2 regions of the Carnobacterium funditum DSM 5970 genome follow, and region 1 is predicted to be linked to the other one. Evidence: riboswitches for the same ligand, from Rfam matches in the RefSeq annotation. Region 1 holds a riboswitch; the other holds the start of a gene.
The links. A riboswitch is a leader RNA that binds a small molecule or an ion and turns the genes downstream of it on or off. The one in region 1 is predicted to bind FMN.

Region 2: another riboswitch for FMN. It lies ahead of ribD (bifunctional diaminohydroxyphosphoribosylaminopyrimidine deaminase/5-amino-6-(5-phosphoribosylamino)uracil reductase RibD); the one in region 1 lies ahead of BR44_RS01515 (ECF transporter S component).

The regions. Positions count from the first base shown of each region.
Region 1 covers NZ_JQLL01000001.1:345,921-349,119, forward strand. Annotated here, with positions in the region: gene BR44_RS01510 (sensor histidine kinase) at 1-1,175, shown strand, start outside; FMN riboswitch at 1,246-1,368, shown strand; gene BR44_RS01515 (ECF transporter S component) at 1,506-2,111, shown strand; gene BR44_RS01520 (YpbB family protein) at 2,235-3,199, shown strand, end outside.
Region 2 covers NZ_JQLL01000001.1:23,376-26,574, reverse strand. Annotated here, with positions in the region: gene BR44_RS00115 (riboflavin synthase) at 1-330, opposite strand, end outside; gene ribD (bifunctional diaminohydroxyphosphoribosylaminopyrimidine deaminase/5-amino-6-(5-phosphoribosylamino)uracil reductase RibD) at 358-1,446, opposite strand; FMN riboswitch at 1,586-1,700, opposite strand; FMN riboswitch at 1,852-1,966, opposite strand; gene BR44_RS00105 (RidA family protein) at 2,160-2,543, opposite strand; gene BR44_RS00100 (D-serine ammonia-lyase) at 2,653-3,199, opposite strand, start outside.

The sequences.
Region 1 (3,199 bases):
TCACTCAAAAAGCTGCAGTTAATTATAAAGATGAGTTATCACAATTAGCTTTAGCCATGAACAAGATGAGGAAATCTTTAGAGACAACGGGAACAGCGACAAGACAAGAAAAAGAATTATTAGAAAACATCGTTGCATCCATTTCAACTGGAATACTGTACTACAATCAAGACAAAACACTCTTGATGTCTAATCCTTTAGGAGAAGAATTCTTGCGCAATTGGTATACTTCACAAAATATCGAAGAATATCAATTGCCAGAATTTTTGGAAACTAAAATTGATGAAGTTATCAAAGAATCTGAAAAAGTTGTTCATGATACAGTGGTAAACGATTTTTATTTTCAACTATCATTTGTGCCTTTATTTGATGAAGACATGAAAAATGTACGTGGTGTTTTAGTTTCGTTGAAAGATTTGACAAAAGAAAGACGCTTGGATAAAATGAGAGTTGATTTTATTAATAATATTTCTCATGAATTACGAACACCTTTGGTTATGATTCAAGGTTATAGTGAAGCTATTATTGACGATATAGCTGAAACTACTGAGGAAAAACACGAAATGGCGGGCATCATTAGTGATGAAACAAAACGAATGAATCGTCTTGTTAATGAGATGCTTGATTTGTCTCGGATGGAAGCTGGTTATATTGATTTGATTATTGAAGATGTTAAGTTAGAAGATTTTTTGAAAAATGTTCTATCCCGCTTTAAAAGAATCGCTAAAAAAAGCAATGTGCAATTATCATTGAAAATTGATCCAGATATTCAATCTTATCCGATGGATACAGATAGAATGACTCAAGTGTTTGTCAATTTGATTCATAATGCTATTTATCATACTTCAACGACCCATCGAGAAGATGCGAAGGTAGAAATTCGAATTCAGCTAGATAAAATCATAGATGAAATTCAAATGGATGTCGTTGATAACGGTCCAGGTATTTTAGAGGAAGATATTCCTTATATTTTTGATCGATTTTATAAAGCGGATAAATCTCGTGTAAGCAATAAATCTAATAGTGTTGGAACCGGAATCGGATTGTCAATAGTCAAGAACATTGTCGAAGAGCACGGTGGATATATTGAAGTCACTAGTTTGCTGAATGAAAGAACTACTTTTAGGATTCACTTCCCGTATTTAGAGAATGCAAAAGATGCTAAGGAATTGTAAGAGAACTTGCAAATAAAACTGAAATAGCTTATACTAAATTTGTACATTAGATGTACTAATAAAATAGACGATTCGTCTTCAGGGGCAGGGTGTAATTCCCGACCGGTGGTATAGTCCACGAACCAGATAGCATTTCTGGTTGAACTGGTTTAATTCCAGTACCGACAGTAAAGTCTGGATAAAGAAGATGGGGCTTATTTGAATATGATACTGTTCATATGCTCTGTTTAATTTTTCTGAAGAGAAATTAGACGAGCGTATTTTTTTATGGTGTTTTTTTTAGTAAGCTCAAGAATGCTCAAGCTGATGAATCCTTTTAGGAGGATTTTTATGCAAAATTATAATACAAGAAAATTAGTTGGGGTTTCCATGCTTGCTGCGGTTGCGTTCGTACTAATGTTTTTTGCTTTTCCAATTATACCGGGAGTTACTTTTCTGAAAATTGATTTCAGTGATATCCCTGTCTTGCTAGGTATGTTTTTATATGGACCGGTAGCAGGAATAGCAGTAGCTGTAATTCGAACGATTCTTCACTATGTGCAAACAGGAGGAGACGCAGGGTATCCAATAGGGGATATAGCTAGTTTAATAGCCACTGTAGCTTATTCTTTACCTATTTACTACGTTATGAGAAATAAGACGGAAAGCGCTAAGAATGTTCTATTGGCTAATGTTTTAGGTACAGTATCATTGACCACAATACTATCCGTGTTAAATGCTTATGTGCTCATTCCACTTTATTTTTTAGTACTGAATTTCAGTGTCGGACCCATACAAAAATATATTTTTTACGGCGTCATTCCTTTTAATTTAATTAAAGGAATTGTAGTCAGTACAGTTTTCATCGCTTTATATAAAAAGTTGAAACCTTGGATAATACAAAATCAACTTATTGAACTAACTTATTCCAAATATACAACAACAGAAAAAAAATAAATAAAAAATGATTTCGTGAATCTTACGAAATCATTTTTTATTTATTTTTTAAAGAATTTCTATCTATTTTTTGGTATATTAATCTTATACCACGAATGGAAAATAAGAAGGAGTTGTGCTGTTGTGGAAAGTTTATCATATCTTGATTATTTTTATTTATCTTTATTTTCACAAGCCCACTCAAAAAAATCTTCTACGATTTATCATATACTTACCGGTAAAAAAACAGCTTCTATTCTTTATAGTGCTGAAAAATACCAATTAACTCATTTTTTCTCCTTATTTCCAAAATTAAATCGAGTTGAATTTAATAATAGCATAAAAAAAATGACTAATTTGAACTATCTTTTATTATCAGAAGAAAAAGAAGACTATTATTTATCAACTAGCGGGGAAAAGAATTATTACGATTATTTTGTCGATCATTATTATCCTAAACAGTTAAATCAGCTACAAAATGGACTCGCTCTTATCCATTTTTGGCGTACGCTTACATTAGTTACACAGGTTCTTTCTGAAATTAGGTATAAAAACAAACATTATGTACCGATAGAAAAAGAATGGGAAAAACAAATTTGGCTCAAAAAATGGCTCAAAAAAAATGGCGAAAATAAACAAGAATTAGCTATAGAATTTGGAAAAGAGTGGATTCTAATTTTGGATAAACTACCTTTATTAAATGCAGAAATAGTAGCAGTTAATCTATCTGGTCATGAGAATACTGGTAAGACTCAAAAACAACAAGCAGAAAAGTATAAGAAAGAGTCTGTTGAAGTCAATTTACTATTGTTAGATTCTCTAGCTTTGATTGGAAAAATAATGAAGCAACATCAAGAAAAAATGCCTTTGTTTTTTTCTATTTACAAAGAAATGCTTCACACTTATGATGGAACCACAAAAAGTACAGCGATTACTAGACAGTATCTATCAAAGGGTTATTCGCTTGAAAAAATTGCAAAGCTTCGTCAACTTAAATCAAGTACGGTTAATGAACATGTTATTGAGATAAGTATTATGGATCCTTCATTTAATCTTTCTACTGTTTTACCGATAGACAAGCTTGAAGAAATTAAGCAACTCTTGAAAGA
Region 2 (3,199 bases), 320 kb from region 1:
TTCCTTTATCTTTCCTATTCCATCAATGTGACCATTGACAATATGCCCACCAAGACGTGTCTCAAGGCTTAGTGCCCGTTCTAAATTAACGTAGCTTCCAGAAATCAATTCCCCAATATTCGTCCTTTTCAAAGACTCCGACATAACGTCTGCTTCAAAAGAATCTTTTTCTATTTTCGTCACTGTCAAACAAATTCCATTAGTCGAGATACTATCTCCAATACGTGTTCCTTGCAACACTTTTTGACCTTTTATTTTAAGAACTGAACTCTTTTCACCTTTTTTGATTGATTTGATTGTTCCTATCTCTTCAATAATTCCAGTAAACATCTATTCCCTCCGATCGATTGCTTTTCTTTATTTATCAATATATCCTTCTACAAAAAGATCCTCACCTACCATCACCGTTTTTAGTCGCTTTATTTGAAAAGCACTTTTTAACGACAAAACGCCTTCTCCTTCAACAGCAGTTTTAGCATTTTTTCCTCCGATGATTTTTGGTGAAATATAGACTTGTACTTTGTCGACAATGCCTTCTTTTAAAGCTGAAAAATTCAAAGTAGCTCCACCTTCTAATAGAATACTATCGATACCCCTAGCGCCTAATCTCCTCATTAATTCACGCAAATTAACTCTTCCAAATTGCTCTTTGGTCACAATAACTTCAATACCCATTTTCTTTAACGTTTTCAGTTTTTCTCTACTAGCTCTTTTAGTCGTTGCGATAATTGTTTTAGCTTTATCCTGATAATGTAAAACAGTAGATACCATTGGAATTCTTAGTTGACTATCCACAACAATTCTAATAGGATTTTTGCTATTTGGCGTTCTAGAAGTTAATTGTGGGTTATCTCTGATGATGGTTTCAATGCCTACCATAATTCCAGCTAATTCATGTCGTAAGCCATGAACCTGTTCTCTAGCTGTTCTACTAGAAATCCACTGAGATTCACCCGTTACTGTCGCCGTTTTGCCGTCTAGTGACATCGCACTCTTCATCACCACAAAAGGTTCTTTAGTGACAATGTATTTTATAAAAACCTCATTCAATTGTTGGATTTCTACTTCTAACACACCGGTAATAACTTCAATGCCGTTGTTACGTAGCCTTTCAATTCCTTTTCCAGCAACTAATGGATTTGGATCGGTTATTCCAATAACGACTCGTTTGATGTTTTTTTCTATTAATAAGTCAGAACAGGGAGGGGTTTTACCAAAATGTGAACAGGGTTCTAATGTGACATATAAAGTTGCCCCTGAAACGCATTCGCTTGCTGATGCAATAGCCTTTACTTCTGCGTGTGGTTGACCATATTCCTCGTGGTATCCTTGTCCAATAACTCTTCCAGCTTTAACAATCACAGCACCCACTAAAGGATTTGGTGCCGTCCACCCTTTGCCTTTTCTTGCTAACTCTAATGCCATCCTCATATAAAATTCATCCACTGTTCTCACTCCATTCAAAAATAAAATCAAAAATAAAAAACCCAAGGAATTTTTCCTCAGGGTTTTGTCGTTTTTCGAATACAGAGATCAGCAAATAAGACCGCATACTATGTATTCGGTTGCTTTTGAACTCTTTAAACGCTGTCTTCTCTCATCCAGACTATAACTGTCGGCTTCGGAATCTAACCGAATCTGCCTTGCGGCTCGTGGGCTTTACCACCGGTAGGGATTTACGCCCTGCCCTGAAGACTATTCTATTTTTAAAACAGTACACAAAAAAGCCCTAGATTTTACATCCAGGGCTTTACTTACAGTCAAATAAGACTATTCTAACATTGCTTTATAAACTCATGATTTCTATTCACCCTAAATAAGATTAAAGTTATCGTAGTTTTTTTGCAATCACTTTGTCTTCTCTCATCCAGACTATAACTGTCGGCTTCGGAATCTAACCGAATCTGCCTTACGGCTCGTGGGCTTTACCACCGGTAGGGACTTGCACCCTGCCCTGAAGACTATTTTATTTTTATACTGTTTAGATTATACCGAAATACTGTAGATGTCAATCTATTTTGTAAACTTACCTTTCTATTGCGATTAAGATAAATAGACTGTCAACTTTATTTTTTAGTATTAAGCAGCTCTATCCTATTGCTAAGACTAATTTAGGCCATCATGTGTATTGCCCATCTAACCAAACTACTCTTCTTACTTTACTTCTTTAAAACAGCAACTACTTCAATTTCGCATAACCCTTTTAACGGAAGTTCTTGTACTGCAAAACAAGTCCGAGCTGGCTTATGTCCACCGAATTGTTCGCCATAAGCTTCATTAAATGCCTGGAAATGTTCCATTGTAGATAAATAACAAGTTGTCTTGACGACCTGTTGTAAAGACGAACCCGCAGTTTCCAAAACAGCGGAAAGATTCTTTATTGCTTGTTCTGTTTGTTCTTTGATATTATCTCCAATTAGCTTACCTGTTGTTGGGTCTACTCCTAGTTGACCCGCTGGGAAAATAAAGTCTCCAGCTTTAATAACCTGTGAATATGGGCCAATCGGTTCTGGTGCATTGTTTGTATGAATCGTCTCTAACATGTTCATTCCTCCTATGAATTCTTTACTCTAATAAGAGAAAGTTTTTTAAATTCCATCTTAAAAATGAGTCTATTGATTCATAACAACTCATTCCATTTTTTCTAATGTATTATTCTGCTTTTTTGCCTTTTTTATAGAAAATATCCATATCCTCTTTAGGAACCATACTTCCACCTGTTGCCCATGAAATATGTGTCGCATTTGTCATCTTATCGACTAAGTTGTTGACTTTCAAATATTCTTGCCCCGCTTGTGACTGCAACAAACGGATGGATCCGGGTAAACCAGCAATTGCAGCTGGCTCTAAATAGATCTCCTCTTGATCAATTAAAGCAGTCAGTAATTTATATGTTTCGTTATCATCTATCGTATATGATCCACTGAAGAAATTTTCTAATACTTTAGCAACAAAACCTGATGTACGTGGAACAGCTAAACCATCAGCAACTGTTAACCCATCTAAACCAATATCTTTAACGGATATTTCATTGTATTTACCAGTAATTAAGCCAACGAGCATCGAAGGAACATGTGTTGGTTCAGCAAAGAAACAATGAACGTTATCCCCATAAATCTGTTTCAAACCAAATGTAACGCCACCTGGAGATCCACCAATGCCACAAGGCAAGTACACAAATAACGGATGGTCTGCATCT